One region of the Pseudomonas sp. No.117 genome, then DNA from elsewhere that is predicted to be linked to it. Evidence: riboswitches for the same ligand, from Rfam matches in the RefSeq annotation. Region 1 holds a riboswitch; each other region holds the start of a gene.

Region 1 (5,285 bases):
CGGCCTCGGTGCCGGCCTGCTGCTCCACCAGGGCCACCCGACGGGCCAGGTCGCGGCGGCGCAACTGATTCAGCGGGGTCTCGTCGAGGCTGACGGCACCTTCCTCCGCTCGCCGTAGTCCGGCCAAGAGTCGCAACAGGCTGGACTTGCCCGAGCCATTGGGACCGAGCAGACCGAGCACCCCACCTGGCGGCACCTGCAGGGTCACCCCGCGCAGGATCGGCTGGCCACCGGCACTCCAGGACACGTCGCGGGCGGCCAGGCTCATCGGACTTCCCGCGCGCGATAGAGGATGAAGGCGAAGGCCGGCGCCCCGACCAGGGCGGTAACCACGCCGATGGGCAGGGTCTGCTTGGCCACCAGGGTGCGGGCGACGATATCGGCCAGCACCATGAACAGGGCGCCGATCAGGGCACAGGTGGGCAACAGGCGACCGTGGCCGGGACCGACCAGGAAGCGCGCGACATGGGGAATCACCAGGCCGACGAAGCCCACCGCCCCCACCAGGCTGACCAGGCAGGCGGTGATCAGGCCGGTGACCGCCAGCAGCAGCAGGCGCAGCGGACCCACCGCCACCCCTAGGCTGGCGGCGGCGTCCTCGCCGAAGGCGAAGGCATCCAGCGCCCGGGCGCAAGCGAGGCAGACCAGCAGGCCACCCAGGACCACGGCGCCGGCCAGCCAGACATCCGGCCAGCGCACCCCAGACAGGCTGCCGAGCAGCCAGAACATGACGCTACGCGCCTGCTCGGCGTTGGCCGCGGTGGCGACGATATAGGCGGTCAGGGCATTGAACAGCTGGGAGGCGGCAACCCCGGCGAGGATGATGCGGGTGCTGCCGCCGCTGCCGAGAAAGGGCAGCACCACGGTGAAGGCCAGCATGGCGCCGAGGAAGGCGCCCAGGGACACCCCGAGCACCCCGCCGCCGACGCCCAGCAGCATCACCAGCACCGCGCCGGTGGAGGCGCCGGCCGACAGCCCCAGCACATAGGGTTCGGCCAGGGCGTTGCGCAGCAGCGCCTGGAGGATGGCGCCGGACACCGCCAGGCCCGCGCCGCAGCAGGCCGCTACCAGGGCGCGGCTGAAGCGGTATTCCCAGACGATACCCTGGACGATGCGCTCCACCGGATAGGGGCCCAGACCGAGACCATTGGCGATGGCCTGCAGGCTGGTGAGGGGGGCGATGGGCATCTCGCCGAAGGAGGCCGCGAACACCACGCTGGCGGCCAGCGCCAGCACGGCGGCCAGGCCCAGCAGCCAGCGCCAGGGCCGGGCGCCTTCGGCCGCCAGGGGCAGGCTCATGGTTTGGGCTTGGCCAGGGCGCTGGCCAGGGCCTCGACGCCATCCACCACCCGCAGCGAGGGGTTGAGGGTCGGGGCGTCCACCACCAGCAGGTGGTTCTCGCGCACCGCGCGCAATTCGCGGGTCAGGGGATCGCTGCGCAGGAAGGCCAGTTTCTTGTCGACGTCGTCGGCCGGGTACAGGCGGCGGTCCATGCGCGCCACCACGATATAGTCCGGGTCCAGGGCGGCGACGCGCTCCCAGCTCACTGCCGGCCATTCCTCGGCGCTGTCCACCACGTTGCGCAGCCCCAGGGCGCGCGCGATCCAGGCGGGCGCACCGAGGTTGCCGGCTACCCAGGGATCCCCTTCCAGGCGGGTACTGGAGAACCAGAACAGCACCGAGCGCCCCTGCACCCCGGCAGCCTTGGCTTGCTCGCCAGCGGCGGCGATACGCCGGTCCAACTCAGCCGCCAGGCGGTCGCCGGCCGGCTGCACATCGAGGATGGTCGCCAGCTCGTGCACTTCACGGGTCACCAGCTGCATGTCGAAGGGCGCGCTGCGACTGCCGTCGCTGTTGGAATCGGCGGTCACCGCCTTGCCCTCGCAATCGCTGGGCGCCACGTAGGCGGCGATGCCGAGGTCGGCGAAGCGCGGGAAGTCGCCCACCTCGCCACCGGGGCCGACATGATAGGTGTACTGCGCCGCCACCAGGTCCGGCCGGGTACCGACCACGGCCTCGAAGCTGGGCGCGTTGTCGGCCAGGCGCGGGACGCCCTTGCCCTCTGCCTGCAGATCCACGGGCAAGCCACCGAACCAGACGCCAGTGCCCACCATCCGCGGGGCAACGCCCAGGCGCAACAGCAGCTCGGTGCTGGCCTGGCCGATACTGACCAGACGTTGCGGCGTGTGCTCGAAGACCAGGTCGCGACCGCAGTTGTGCACGGTCAGCGGATAGTGGGTGGCGGCCTGAGCGGTGAAGGACGAAACGGACAGTGCCGCAGCGGCTAGCAGCGGCGAAAGACGGCGAAGCATGGACTCTCCTTGGGATGACGCGTCCCTTGTGGATGGTTGGTGTCCCCTGGCAAGGTCTGGCTCATCTCCCGAAGGAGACTCACAGTGGCGCGACCGCGCCGGATTTGCACCGGCTTCCCGCCAGCGGATCTGAGGTGTCGCCGACGGTGAACCAGCGGCGACCAATCTTCAAGCACCGGTTTCGCCTGGAAAGTGCCCGCGCTCGGCCGGCGACTTCTCAAACGCGCCAGAATGTTACTTTATAACAATTCAGAATCATACCAGCGTGGCGTATAGACCCATTCGCCACCATCGGCCCGCGGGAAACGCCGGGTATGGCTGGAGCCGAGGATCACCAGGGTGCGTGAATCCACCCTATCGCTGCGCAAGGCGCCGAGGCTGGTGTATTCGAGACCGCCACCGGGCCGGCCGACATCGCGGCCGAGAATTACCGGAGTGGTCGCCGGGCGACAGCTGCGCAGGACGTCCAGGGCCCGGTCCAACTGATGCGGACGGGCCTTGGAGATGGGGTTGTAGAAGGCCATCGCCAGGTCCGCCGCGGCGGCCTGGCGCAGCCGCTGCTCGATCACCGCCCAGGGCTTGAGGTTGTCGGACAGGGAGATCAGGCAGAAGTCGTGGCCCAGGGGCGCCCCCGCCAGGGCGGCGCTGGCCATGGCCGCGGTGATGCCCGGCAGGATCTCCAGCTCCACCGCTGCCCAGCGCGGATCCGCAGCGCCTTCCAGCACCTCCAGCACCGCCGCGGCCATGGCGAAGACCCCCGGATCACCGGACGACACCATGACCACGCGCCGACCGCTGGCGGCCAATTCGAAGGCGTGACGGGCGCGCTGCAGCTCCTCGCGGTTGTCGCTGGCATGGGCCAGCTGGTCGGGTCGCAGGGGACCGGCCATGTTCACGTAGGTGGCATAGCCGAGCACGTCCTGGGCCTGGTCCAGGCTGCGGCGCACCACCGGGGCCATGAGTTCGGCCGCGCCGGGGCCGAGGCCCACCACGCTGAGGCGACCACGGCGTTGCCCGAGCCGATCGGCGTCCAGCGGCGTCGGGTGCAGGTGCAGGGCGATGCCACGCTCCTGGGCGCGGTCGACGGTCGCCTGGGCGAAGTCCGGGGTGCCGGCGTCGACGAATCTCAGCGGTACGTCCAGCGCCTGGCTCAGCTCGGCCAGGGCGGGCGTGGCCATGTCTTCCGCCCGCGCCAGGAGCACGGCGACGGCGCCTGGCGCATAGCCGGTACTGGCGAGCAATTCGCTGACGGCAGTCGCGGTGGCATCGGCGCGTACCGCCACCAACACCGCGCGGGGATGGATCAGCAGGGTGTGATCGTCGGTGCTGGCCAGTGGCGAGACCAGGATGCGCTGTCGCGCGGCGGGATCGCGGGCCAGGGGCACCTCGTCCAGCCAGGGCGCCTCGCCCTCGATGCGCACCGGCTCACCGGCCAGCAGATCGGCCACCCGGTGCTTGGCCACGTCGACATCGGCCAAGGCATAGCCGGTAGGCGGATCGAGCAGGCAGGTGCCGAATCTCAGTTCGCCGCTGGTGGTGATGGCCGGGGCCACGCCCAGTAGCGTACCGAGCTGACGGGCCAGGCGATTGGCCCCGGCCAGGCCGCCCAGCAGCGGCACCACGGCGCTGCCGTCCTCGGCCACCGCCAGCACCGGCGGCTCGGCGGTCTTATCGTCCAAGAGCGGCGCCAGGGTACGGATGACGATGCCGGCGGCGCAGAGCACCACCAGCGGCCGCTGCTGCCGATAGAGCTCACGCAGCTGGTCGCCGAAGGCATCGTAGCTGACATCGCCCTCGACCCGTCCGGCGAGGCCGTGCACCTGGCTACCCGGCAAGCCGGCCTGCAGGCGGCGGGCGGTGGCCAGGGCACCGGGGCCGAGGATGACGATGGCCGGGCTCAACCCTTCCATTTCACCCCCGGCACCACCACCAGCGAGAAATACGGCGAGGCCATGGGCTCCACCTCGTCCAGCGGCACGATGCGCTGGTTGCTCATGGTGGCGCGCTCGATATAGCGGGCGCGCGCGTCCAGGCCCAGCTCGCGCAAGACCTGGCGCACCTTCTCGAAGTTACGGCCGAGCTTCATCACCACGGCGGCGTCGGCGCTGGCCAGGCGCGCCTTGAGTTCCTCGGCGGAGAGCACCCCGGAGAGCACCGTGAGGGTCTGGTTGCGATAGACCAGCGGCAGACCGAGCATGGCCACGCCGCCGAGCATGGAGCAGACCCCCGGTACCACCTGGGCTTCGTAGCGCTCGGCCAGGCGATCGTGCAGGTACATGTAGGAGCCGTAGAAGAAGGGATCGCCCTCGCAGATCACCGCCACGTCGCGGCCGGCATCCAGGTGGTCGGCCACCTGGGCGGCGGCGGTGTCGTAGAAATCGGCGATCACCGTCTCGTAGGACAGCGGCGGCGCCAGCTTCTCGGTGGTCACCGGATAGACCAGCGGCAGGCGCTGCTGGCCATCCAGCAGATAGCCCTCGATCACGCCATAGGCATTGCCGCCCTGGCCGACATTGGCCTTGGCCTTGGCGACGAAATAGGCCACCACCGGCGCGCCCTGCAGCAGGCGCAGGGCCTTCACGGTGATGAGTTCCGGATCGCCCGGGCCGACGCCCAGGCCGAGCAGGCGGCCGGCCATCACTCCACCTCCGTGGCCAGGGCGTTGACCGCGGCGGCGGCCATGGCACTGCCACCGCGGCGGCCGCGGACGATGACATAGGGCACGCCGCGACTGTCGGCGGCCAGGGCGTCCTTGGACTCCATCGCCCCGACGAAGCCCACCGGCATGCCGAGGATCAGCGCCGGCTTGGGGGCGCCGGCGTCGAGCATTTCCAACAGGTAGAACAGCGCGGTGGGGGCATTGCCGATCACTACAACGCTGCCGGCCAGGTGTGGCCGCCAGCGCTCCAGGGCCACGGCGGAACGGGTATTGCCCTGCTCGATGGCCAACTCGCGGATGCCGTCGTCGTGCAG
Region 2 (5,285 bases), on a different contig from region 1:
GAGGCCCTTAAAACTCACCGGCCGGGTGATGATGCGCCCGTCCAGCTCTGGCAGGGCGATATGCATGGCCAGGTCGCGGGCGCCCAGGCCCTGGGGATTCTCCAGCCAGCGCTCGCGATTGTCCTGGGCGCAGATGGCCTGCAGCACCGGCACCGGCCGGCGGAAGGGCGCCAGATTCGGTCGCTCCGGACTGGACTGGGCGAAACCCGTGGTATTGAGGATCACGGCCGCCTCGGTCTCATCCAGCAGCCGCTCCACCTCGGCCAGGCAAACCGGCTCCTTGAGACTGGCCACGGCGATGGGCAGCGGATTCAGGCCCTGGGCCTGCAGTTGCTGGCAGAAGACCTCGACGAAGGCGGTGTTGGCCGCCTGCAGATGGGTGCGATAGAACAGCAGCGCCGCCGTCGGCCAATCCGGGCGCCACGTCGCACGCCAGCCGTCGAGGCCCAGGCCTTCCGCCTGGTAGACCGCGACTCGCGGCAATTCCCGTGGCGGTTCATGGGCATAGTCAGCGCCCAGGCATTCGGCCGCCAGGCAGTGCAGGAAATCCCGCGCATTGGCCAGGCCACCCTGGCGCAGATAGCGCCACAACCGTTCGGCCAACTCGGGCGCCACCGTACCCAGGGCCATCAGCTCCGGATCGGGCCGGTCGCAACCGGGCACCGCGATCAGGGTCAGCCCCCGGGCGGCCAATTCCGCCAGCCGCTCCATGCCATAGCGCCAGTACCCCTGGCCACCATGCAGCGAGATGAACACCACCCGCGCCTGGCTAAGCACCTCCTCAACATAGAGATCCACCGAGGCGTGGTTCTGCAGCTGCATGGGATTGGCCAGACGCAGACTGGGATAGCCGGCGTCGAGGGTGCGGGTGGCCTCGGCCAGTAGCGCCAGATGCGAGTCACCACTGCAGAGGACGACGATTTCACCCGGCGTCTGCGCCAGGTGGGCGATGCCGTCGTCCGGGACGAAGCCGCCCGGCTGGGTACGCAACAGATGCATCTAGCTCAGGCCACCGCGGCGCGCAGCTGGGCGGTGATGGCCGCCTGGTCCAGCTCCTGGCCGATCAGCACCAGCTGGGTAGTGCGAGCCTCACCCGCCTGCCAGGCGCGATCGAAATGCTTGTCGAAGCGAGTGCCGACCCCCTGTACCAGCAGACGCAACGGCTTGCCGGCAATGGCGGCGAAGCCCTTCACACGCAGCACGCCATGGGTCTTGACCACCTCGCCCAGGGCCGCCAGCAAGGTCGCCTCGGCCACCTCGGGCAGCTCGACACCGAAGGAATCGAATTCATCGTGATCGTGATCCTCGTGCCCTTCGAGGTCGTGATGGGTCGGACGGCTGTCGATATGGGCCTCGGACTCGGCCTGCAGGCCCAGCAGGACCGACAAGGGGAGCACGCCACGACTGGCCTCCACCACCTTGACCGCGGCTGGCAACTCTTCGCTCACCTCGGCACGTACCCGCGTCAGGGCCTCGGCGTCCAGACCGTCGGCCTTGTTGAGGATCACGAGATCGGCGCTGGCCAACTGGTCTTCGAACAATTCGTGCAGCGGCGATTCATGGTCCAGGTTGGGGTCCTGGCGGCGCTGGACATCCACCTGCTCGGGATGAGCAGCGAAGGTGCCAGCCGCTACCGCCGGGCTGTCGACCACGGTGATCACCGCGTCCACGGTGCAGGCGTTGCGGATCTCCGGCCACTGGAAGGCTTGCACCAGGGGCTTGGGCAGGGCCAGGCCGCTGGTCTCGATGAGGATGTGGTCGATGTCGCCACGGCGTGCCACCAGCTCCTTCATCACCGGGAAGAATTCCTCCTGAACGGTGCAGCACAGGCAGCCGTTGGCCAACTCGAAAACGCGGCCCTGGGCCTCTTCTTCGCTGCAGCCGATGCTGCACTGGCGCAGGATTTCGCCATCGATGCCCAGCTCGCCGAATTCGTTGACGATCACTGCGATGCGACGCCCTTCGGCGTGATCGAGCATGTGGCGCAGCAGGGTGGTCTTGCCGGCACCGAGGAAGCCGGTGACGATGGTGACGGGGGTCTTGGCCAGGGTTTTCATGGGCTGCCCTTAGATGGAAAGCGAAAGAAGACGGGCAGGCATGCCGGACGCTCGCCCAACGGCGAGGCCCTGATGGCAGCCCGGATCACCCCGCCCGGTTGCGTATGGGAAACTGGCGAGGCAGGTCTCCTGGCTCGCGGCGCCTGGCTCCGGCCTTCCCGCGTGAGCAGTGGCCTAGTGGAGAGGTTCTGGATGCCGCTTACAGTTGCGGGGGCAGCCGCGGTATCGCACCGCGTTCCCTTTCAAGCTCTTGCAGACAAGAGCACCTCGGAACGCGACAGGCTACGAGTGCCCCGCCGGGGTGTCAATCGAACAGGCTTGACCGGCGGACGACGCCCATGGTCTGCTGAACCTTGCTTCAGGTGTCGCGACTCCGCCATGGGTCGCGGTGAAACGGGAAGCCGGTCCGAGTCCGGCACTGCCCCCGCAACGGTAGACGAGCGCAGGATCACGATGCCACCCGGCCGGCAAGTCTGGGGAAGGCGATTCTGGTAGTTGCATAGGTATGCGACCCTCGTAAGTCCGGAGACCGGCCTGTCGCTTTCAAGCAACCCGCGGTGGGCGGTCGTGCTGGACGGCGGCCGCCTGCGGCTCGCTGCCTAGGCGCGTCCCTGCCGCTTCGACTCCGAGGCCTTGCCATGACCGTCGCCCGCTCCGCCACCGCCCTGTCCCAGACCAATACCCGTGCCCAACGCCTGACCGCCACCCTGCTCGCCTGCTTCCTCGGCCTGAGCCTGGTGTTCCTGGCCGGTTTCTCCCACGTCGAGGCGTTGCACAATGGCGCCCACGACACCCGTCACAGCGAAGGCTTCCCCTGCCACTGAAGGAGCTCGACATGTTCCAGCGTATCGCCTTCAGTGCCGCCCTGGCCGGCCTGCTCGCCGCCCTGCTCCTGAGCGTCCTGCAGGGCCTCTGGATGACCCCGCTCATCCTCCAGGCGGAAACCTACGAGGTCCAGGCCGAGGCACCGGCAGTGGCCGAACACCATGAGCATGGTGAGGAAGCCTGGACACCCGCGGACGGCTGGCCGCGCACCCTGTCGACCTTCGGCGGCAACCTGGTGGTGGCGGTGGGCTTCGGCCTCTTGCTCACCGGCCTGTTCAACCTGCGCGCCCCGACGCGCGTTCATCAGGGGTTGCTCTGGGGGCTGGCCGGCTATGCCACCTTCTGCCTTGCCCCCAGCCTCGGCCTGCCGCCGGAATTGCCGGGCACCGCCGCCGCCGATCTGACCCTGCGCCAGCTCTGGTGGATCGGCACCGCTGGCGCTACTGCCGGCGCCCTAGCTCTGCTGGTCTTCGCGCGCCATCCCGGCTTCAAGATCGCGGCCTTGGGCCTGTTGGTCCTGCCGCACCTGCTCGGCGCCCCGCAACCGGTCGAACACGCCAGCCTGGCGCCGGAGGACCTGCAGCGGCACTTCCAGATCGCCGTGCTGGCGAGCAACCTGCCGTTCTGGCTGTTGCTTGGACTGGCCTGCAGCTGGCTCTTCCAGCGCCAGAGCAGCCGCGCCTGATGAGGCTGATACTGGGCCTGGGTTGCCGCCGAGGGTGTTCGGTTGACGAACTGGCCGAGCTTGCCCAGGCGGTGTTGAACGAAGCGGGCTGCGAGATCGACCAACTTGCGGCGCTCGCCACCCTGGATGCGCGGCTGGAAGAGCCCGGCCTGCAGGAACTCGCGCGTCTCTGGCAACTGCCCCTGCGAGGCTTTCCAGCGGACAACCTGGCCACGCGACCCGGCACCACCGCTGCCAGCGCTGTCGCGCTGCAGCACACCGGCAGCCCAAGCATCGCCGAAGCCGCCGCCCTGCTGGCGGCCGGTGCAGACGCGCGATTGCTGGTGAGCAAGCGCAAGAGCGCCGCGGCCACCGCGGCACTGGCCTATGCCTGAGGTTCTTCTTCCGCGTCGGCGCCACTCACCCGGGCGCGGACGTGGATGGGGCTGAAGGGCTCGTTCTGCACCAGCTCCACCAGGGACTCCTTGACCAGTTCGAGGATGGCCATGAAGGTCACCACCACGCCCAGCCGCCCCTCCTCCAGGGTAAACAGCGCGACGAAGGGTACGAAGGCGCCATCCTTCAGTCGCTCCAGCACCTGACTCATGCGCTCGCGGGTGGACAGGATCTCGCGGGTCACCTGGTGACTCTCGAACAGGTCCGCACGGCGCAGCACCTCGCCCATGGCCAGCAGCAATTCGCTCAGGTCAACCTCGGGCAACAGCTTGCGCGCCCGGGCGTCAGGCGCCGGCAGGGTCGGCACCACGAAGTTGCGCCCTTCGCGCGGAAGGTCATCGAGATCCTCCGCCGCCTTCTTGAAACGCTCGTATTCCTGCAGGCGCCGGATCAACTCGGCACGAGGATCTTCTTCTTCGTCAGCGAGGCCCTCCGCGCGCGGCAGCAGCATGCGCGACTTGATCTCCGCCAGCATGGCCGCCATCAGCAGGTACTCCGCCGCCAGCTCCAGCTGCACCGCCTTCATCAGCTCGACATAGCTCATGTACTGCCGGGTGATCTCGGCGACCGGGATGTCGAGGATGTCGATGTTCTGCTTGCGGATCAGGTAGAGCAGCAGGTCGAGCGGCCCCTCGAAGGCTTCGAGGAACACCTCCAGGGCGTCTGGCGGGATATAGAGGTCCTGGGGCAGTTCGGTGAAGGCCTCACCGTAGACCAGTGCCAGCCGCAGTTGCTCGGGCTCGAGCAGCTGGGCATCCAGGACCTCGCTCATGCTTCGATCATGAAGGGCTTGGGATCCCCGGCCCCGACCCGGATCACTTCCGGTTCGTCCTCGGCCAGGCTGATGACGGTGGAAGGCTGCAGTCCACCCGGTCCGCCCTCGATCACCAGATCGACGAAGTGTTCGAGGCGTTCGCGGATCTCCCAGGCGTCGCCCAGGGCCTCGTCATCCCCCGGCAGGATGAGGCTCACGCTCATCAGCGGCTCACCCAGCGCCTCCAGCAGCGCCAGGGTGATGGGGTGCTGGGGGACCCGCACGCCGATGGTGCGGCGCTTGGGATGCAGCAGCATCCGCGGCACTTCGCGGGTGGCGTTCAGAATGAAGGTGTAGGGCCCCGGGGTGTAGGCCTTGAGCAGGCGGAAGGCACTGGTATCCACCTTGGCATAGATCCCCAGCTCGGACAGATCACAGCACACCAGGGTGAAGTTGTGCTTGTCATCGAGCTGGCGGATACGGCGGATACGCTCGACCGCGCTCTTCTCGCCGATGCGACAGCCCAGGG
Region 3 (5,285 bases), on a different contig from region 1:
AGACCAGCTCTGCCAGCGGGCGCCCCTGGCGCCAGCCCTCTTCTTCCAGCATGGGCCGCTCATAGAAGGCCTCGACCGGCCCGAGGCAGAGGATGGCCGCAGGCTGCGAGCCCTCGGGCATGCCCAGCAGGGTGCGCACGGCTTCCGGGTCGAACAGCGACACCCAGCCCATGCCCAGGCCTTCGCAGCGCGCCGCCAGCCAGAGATTCTGGATGGCGCAGGAGAGCGAGGCCAGATCCATCTCCGGCAGGGTGCGCCGGCCGAAGACGTGGGCTTCGCGGCCATCCATGAGGGCGGTGACCAGCACCTCGGCGCAGTCGAGGATGCCCTGCACCTTGAGCTTCATGAAGTCGTCGCTGCGCTCGCCGAGGGCTTCGGCGGTCACGCGGCGCTCCTCCTCCACCAGCTCGTGCAGGCGCTGGCGCAGGGCCGGATCGCTGATGCGCAGGAAGCGCCAGGGCTGCATCAGCCCGACGCTGGGGGCCTGGTGGGCGGCGCCCAGCAAACGGGCCAGTTGTTCGGGCGGTACCTCGCCACCGCAGAAATGGCGCATGTCGCGGCGCTCGGCGATGGCTCGGTAGACGGCAGCTTGTTCGGCGGGGGTATAGGGCGTCGTGGTCACGGCTTGAACATCGCGGCGGCCGCGGCGGGTGCCGACGGCATGTAGAAGTGAATATAGCTGGCGGTGAGCCGACCGTCGCGGTAGACCGCTTCGGCCACGGCCTTGCCATTGGGGCACAGCCCACGCGCCCAAGGGGTCTCCGGCGACTCCAGCGCGGAGTGGTGATAGGTGTGGCCGCGCAGCGTGCCCTGGGCGAACTCCACCGACTGCAGCGCCAGGGCGGTCAGCCGCGCCTGCATCCGCGCGCTGCCCGGCAGAAGTCCGAGCATGGCGGCGGACTCACCGCCCTTGTCGGTCAACTCGTCGAGCAGATAGAGCATGCCGCCGCATTCGGCGAGGATCGGCTTGCCCGCCCCATGATGGGCACGAATGGCCGCGCGCATGCCGAGGTTGTTCGACAGTGCCTGCAGGTGCAACTCGGGATAGCCGCCCGGCAGGTAGAGGCTGTCCACCTCGGGCAGCTGGCTATCGGCGAGTACGGAAAAGAAGGACAACTCGGCGCCCAGGGCGCGCAAGAGATCCAGGTTGGCCTGGTAGATGAAAGCCAGGGCCGCATCCCGGGCTACGCCGATGCGCACCCCGGCCAGCAGGGGCGAGACGGACGTCGGCTCCGGTGCGGCGAAGGCCACGGGCGTCGGCAATTCGATGTCGGAACTGGCCGCCAGGGCATCGGCGGCGGCGTCGAGACGGCGATCCAGGTCGGTGACCTCGTCGGCCTGGATCAGCCCCAGGTGGCGACTGGGCAGCTCGATACCGGCATCCCGGGGCAGGCTGCCGAAGAAGGTCATGCCCTCCGGCAGGCTGCCGCGGATCAACTGGGTCTGCCGCGGGCTGCCACTGCGATTGGCCAGCACCCCGGCGAATGGCAGGCTCGGGCGATAGTGGGCCAGGCCATAGGCCAGGGCGCCAAAGGTCTGCGCCAGGCCGGCCGCGTCGATCACCCCCAGCACCGGCACGCCGAAGCGCTCGGCCAGGTCCGCCGCCGAGGGCTGGCCGTCGAACAGGCCCATGACGCCCTCGATGAGGATGAGATCGGCCGCTCCCGCCGCTTCCCATAGCAGCCGCCGGCTCTCGGCCTCGCCGATCATCCAGAGGTCGAGCTGGTAGACCGGCGCGCCACTGGCGCGGGCGAGGATCATGGGGTCGAGGAAATCCGGACCGCACTTGAACACCCGCACCCGCCGGCCCTGCCGCGCATGCAGGCGGGCCAGCGCCGCGGTGACGCTGGTCTTGCCCTGGCCGGACGCCGGCGCGGCGATCAGCAGCGCCGGGCAATGCCGCGCCTGGCCTACCATTCGATACCCTGCTGGGCGCGGACGCCGGCCTGGAAGGCATGCTTGACCAGGCTCATGTCGGTCACGGTATCGGCGGCCTCGACCAGCGCCGGCGGCGCGCCGCGGCCGGTCACCACCACGTGCTGGTGCGCCGGGCGGCCGGCGAGATCGGCCAGTACCTGGTCGACCTCCAGGTAGCCATGCTTGAAGGCGATGTTGAGTTCGTCCAGCAGCACCAGGCCGATGGCCGGGTCACGCAGGAGCTCCACCGCGACCGCCCAGGCCGCGGCGGCCGATTGCAGGTCGCGGGCGCGATCCTGGGTGTCCCAGGTGAAGCCTTCGCCCATGACGTGGTAGCGCACCTCGTCGGGAAAGCGCTTGAAGAAGAGTTGTTCGCCGGTGTCGCGGCGGCCCTTGATGAACTGCACCACGCCCACCTTCATGCCGTGGCCAAGGGCGCGCGCTGCCATGCCGAAGGCCGAGCTGCTCTTGCCCTTGCCGATGCCGGTGTGCACCAGCAGCAGGCCACGCTCGTCCTGGGCCTCGGCGATGCGGGCGTCGATCACCGCCTTCTTGCGCACCATGCGCGCGCGGTGGCGTTCGTCGCGCTCGGGGCTGGTGGATTCGGGGGTATCGGTCATGGCGGTGCTCCGGATGCGGGCGCGGCGGAGGCACGGGCAGAGGCACCGCCTGCCAGGCAGGGGTGACACCGCACGATGCCCTCCGCATCGCCGAGATGAACGCAGGCGTGGCCGGTCTCCGGGCTCGTGAGGCGATGCCCAGGGGCATCCGCGGCGCCCCTTCCCGGCCAGGCCAGTGGGTATCGCGCCGCTACTACTCAACTACCGTTGCGGGGGCAGCGCCGGCTCGACCGGCTTCCCTGTTTCACCCCGGCTCAAGCGGGGCACCACGTGCAAGGGCGCAGGGTACGGACTAGCCGGGAGAGCGTCAATCGATCGCGCCACCCGAACTCGGCGCCCCGCGACCGGGTCCACCCTGAACCCCCAAACCGCCAGGAGATACCGGATGACCGATTCCACCCTCGCCGCCTGCATCAAGGCCTGCCTCGACTGCGCCGCGGCCTGCGAAACCTGCGCCAGTGCCTGCCTGGGCGAAGACCATATCGACATGATGCGCGAGTGCGTCCGCCTGGACCGCGACTGCGCCGATGCCTGTCGCCTGGCCGCCACCTTCATGCAGCGCAACAGCGACCGCATCGCCGAAGCCTGTGCCCTGTGCCTGGCCACCTGCCGCGCCTGCGCCGCCGAGTGCGGCAAGCACAAGGCCGAGCACTGCCAGGCCTGTGCCCGGGCCTGTGAAGCCTGCGCCGACGCCTGTGCGGCCATGGCCGCCTGAGCCCCTCAGATCGCCGATACCCGGCCGCTCCGGTCCGGTCGCTGCCGCAGGGCCGGTTGCAGGGCGGTCCCCAGCCCTGGGGCGGTCGGTGGCAGCAGCCAGCCCTGCTCCAGTACCGGCAGCTCGGTCACCAGATCGCAATAGAAACCCGCCAGATAGGCCCGCACCACTTCCTGGAAGATGGCATTGGGCGAGGCCAACCCCAGGTGCAGGGAGGCCATCAGCACCACCGGACCGGTGCAGTCGTGCGGGGCGATGGGCTTCTGGTAGGCCTCGGCCAGGGTGGCGATCTTGCGCGCCTCGCTCAGTCCTCCGCACCAGGAAAGATCCACCATCACGTAATCCAGGGCGTCGGCCGCCAACAGGTCGCGGAAGGCACCGCGCATGGCCAGGGTCTCGCTGCCGCAGACCGGGATACCGGCCAGCCGCCGGAAGTCCGCGAGTCCCTGGACATGGTCCATCTTGATCGGATCCTCGGCCCAGAAAATGTCGTATTCCTTGAGTTCCCGGGCGATCTGCAGGGCGCAGGTGGGATTCCACAGCGAATGGAATTCACACATCACCGCGATGCGGTCGCCCACCGCCTCGCGGATCCGGGCGAAGGGCTCCAGGCCCTGGCGCAGCTCGGCGCTGGACAGGTACTGGCCGTGGCTGGCCAGGGCGAAGGCATCGAAGGGCCAGATCTTCATGGCGGCGAAGCCTTCGTCCACCAGGCTCTCGGCCAGGGCGCCAGGACATTCCACCGCGGCCACCTGGTCGTCGTAGCGGCCGAGCGGCCGCGCCTCGCCCTTGGCGACCAGCCGGCGCCGCTCGCCACCGGTGTTGAAGTGGGGGCTGGCGCAGGTGTTGTAGGCGCGCATCCGCTCATGGACGCGGCCGCCGAGCAACTGGTGGATGGGCACGCCCAGGGCCTGGCCGAACAGGTCCCAGAGGGCGATGTCCAGCGCCGACGCCGCACGGGTCTCCACGCCGCTGCCGTTGAAGCCCAGGTAACCGCGCAACAGTGCCCGGCTGTGGGCTTCGAGCTGCAGGGGATCACGGCCCAGCAACAGCGGCGCGCAGAGCGAATGGATCTGGGCCTCCACGGCTTCGGCGCCGCGGAAGGTCTCGCCGAGACCGACCAGGCCACTATCGGTATGAATTTCCACCCAGAGCAGGTTGGGAAATTCGGCCAGGCGCGTGGTTTCGATACGGGTGATGCGCATGACGTGTCCTCTAACGGGGCCCATGGACCTGATTGAGCAGCGGTTCGCCGCGGCGCAGGCGTTCGATGTTGGCGGCGATCAAGGCATAGCGGCGGGCGAACAGCCCTTGGGTCCAACCGGAGATATGCGGCGTGCAGAAGGCGTTGGCGAGGTCCTCGAAGCGCTCGCGCGCCGGCGCCACCTGGTCGGCCTCGCCACTGGGATAGCGGTACCAGACATCCAAGTAGGCCTTGGCGATGCGCCGCTCGACCAGCGCCGCATGGAGGGCGTCCTCGTCCACCACCGCGGCCCGTGCCAGGTTCAGCAACACGGCGTGTGGCCGCATGGCGGCGAATTGGGCGGTACCGAAGCAGCCCCGGGTTCGCTCGTCCAGCGGACAGGCCAGCACCACGTAGTCGGCCTGGCCCAGCGCCTCGTCGAGCGCCGCGGGCGGCAGGGCGCCATCGGCGCCAGCGGGCACCTGGCCATTGCAGGCACTGCGGGTGACGGCCAGGATGCGCATGCCGAAAGCGCGCGCCCGCTGCGCCACCGCCTGGCCGATGCGACCGAAGCCGAGGATCACCAGCGTCCTGCCGTGCAGCTCACCGCGCGGCTGACGCTCGAGGTAGGCCTGACTCCAGCGTTGGCTATCGAAGGCCGCTCGGGCCTCGCCTAGCCGCACCTCGTGATCCAGCAGGCAGGCCAGGGCGTATTCCGCCATGGGAATCTCATGCTCGAAGACGTTGCAGACCCGGCAATCCACCGGCAGCACGCCGAGGTCGATGCCATCCAGACCGGCGCCGGGCACCTGCAGCAGTCTCACCCGCGGTGCCTGTCCGGTCCGCTGCA

Evidence for each region. A riboswitch is a leader RNA that binds a small molecule or an ion and turns the genes downstream of it on or off. The one in region 1 is predicted to bind cobalamin.
Region 2: it holds a riboswitch for cobalamin, as region 1 does, so the genes downstream of both, ACYJP6_RS11480 (CbtB domain-containing protein) here and ACYJP6_RS08205 (ABC transporter substrate-binding protein) in region 1, are expected to answer to the same signal.
Region 3: it holds a riboswitch for cobalamin, as region 1 does, so the genes downstream of both, cobO (cob(I)yrinic acid a,c-diamide adenosyltransferase) here and ACYJP6_RS08205 (ABC transporter substrate-binding protein) in region 1, are expected to answer to the same signal.

The regions. Positions count from the first base shown of each region.
Region 1 is NZ_BAAJNP010000003.1:314,106-319,390, forward strand. It holds gene ACYJP6_RS08195 (ABC transporter ATP-binding protein) at 1-268, opposite strand, end outside; gene ACYJP6_RS08200 (FecCD family ABC transporter permease) at 265-1,299, opposite strand; gene ACYJP6_RS08205 (ABC transporter substrate-binding protein) at 1,296-2,312, opposite strand; cobalamin riboswitch at 2,344-2,483, opposite strand; gene cobJ (precorrin-3B C(17)-methyltransferase) at 2,552-4,222, opposite strand; gene ACYJP6_RS08215 (precorrin-2 C(20)-methyltransferase) at 4,210-4,950, opposite strand; gene ACYJP6_RS08220 (precorrin-8X methylmutase) at 4,950-5,285, opposite strand, start outside.
Region 2 is NZ_BAAJNP010000004.1:346,974-352,258, forward strand. It holds gene cobN (cobaltochelatase subunit CobN) at 1-999, opposite strand, end outside; gene cobW (cobalamin biosynthesis protein CobW) at 1,005-2,057, opposite strand; cobalamin riboswitch at 2,160-2,342, opposite strand; cobalamin riboswitch at 2,401-2,609, shown strand; gene ACYJP6_RS11480 (CbtB domain-containing protein) at 2,696-2,881, shown strand; gene ACYJP6_RS11485 (CbtA family protein) at 2,893-3,567, shown strand; gene ACYJP6_RS11490 (cobalamin biosynthesis protein) at 3,567-3,941, shown strand; gene ACYJP6_RS11495 (segregation and condensation protein A) at 3,932-4,660, opposite strand; gene ACYJP6_RS11500 (L-threonylcarbamoyladenylate synthase) at 4,771-5,285, opposite strand, start outside.
Region 3 is NZ_BAAJNP010000002.1:175,332-180,616, forward strand. It holds gene bluB (5,6-dimethylbenzimidazole synthase) at 1-622, opposite strand, end outside; gene ACYJP6_RS04330 (cobyrinate a,c-diamide synthase) at 619-1,917, opposite strand; gene cobO (cob(I)yrinic acid a,c-diamide adenosyltransferase) at 1,911-2,537, opposite strand; cobalamin riboswitch at 2,630-2,823, opposite strand; gene ACYJP6_RS04340 (four-helix bundle copper-binding protein) at 2,923-3,252, shown strand; gene ACYJP6_RS04345 (mandelate racemase/muconate lactonizing enzyme family protein) at 3,258-4,457, opposite strand; gene ACYJP6_RS04350 (2-hydroxyacid dehydrogenase) at 4,468-5,285, opposite strand, start outside.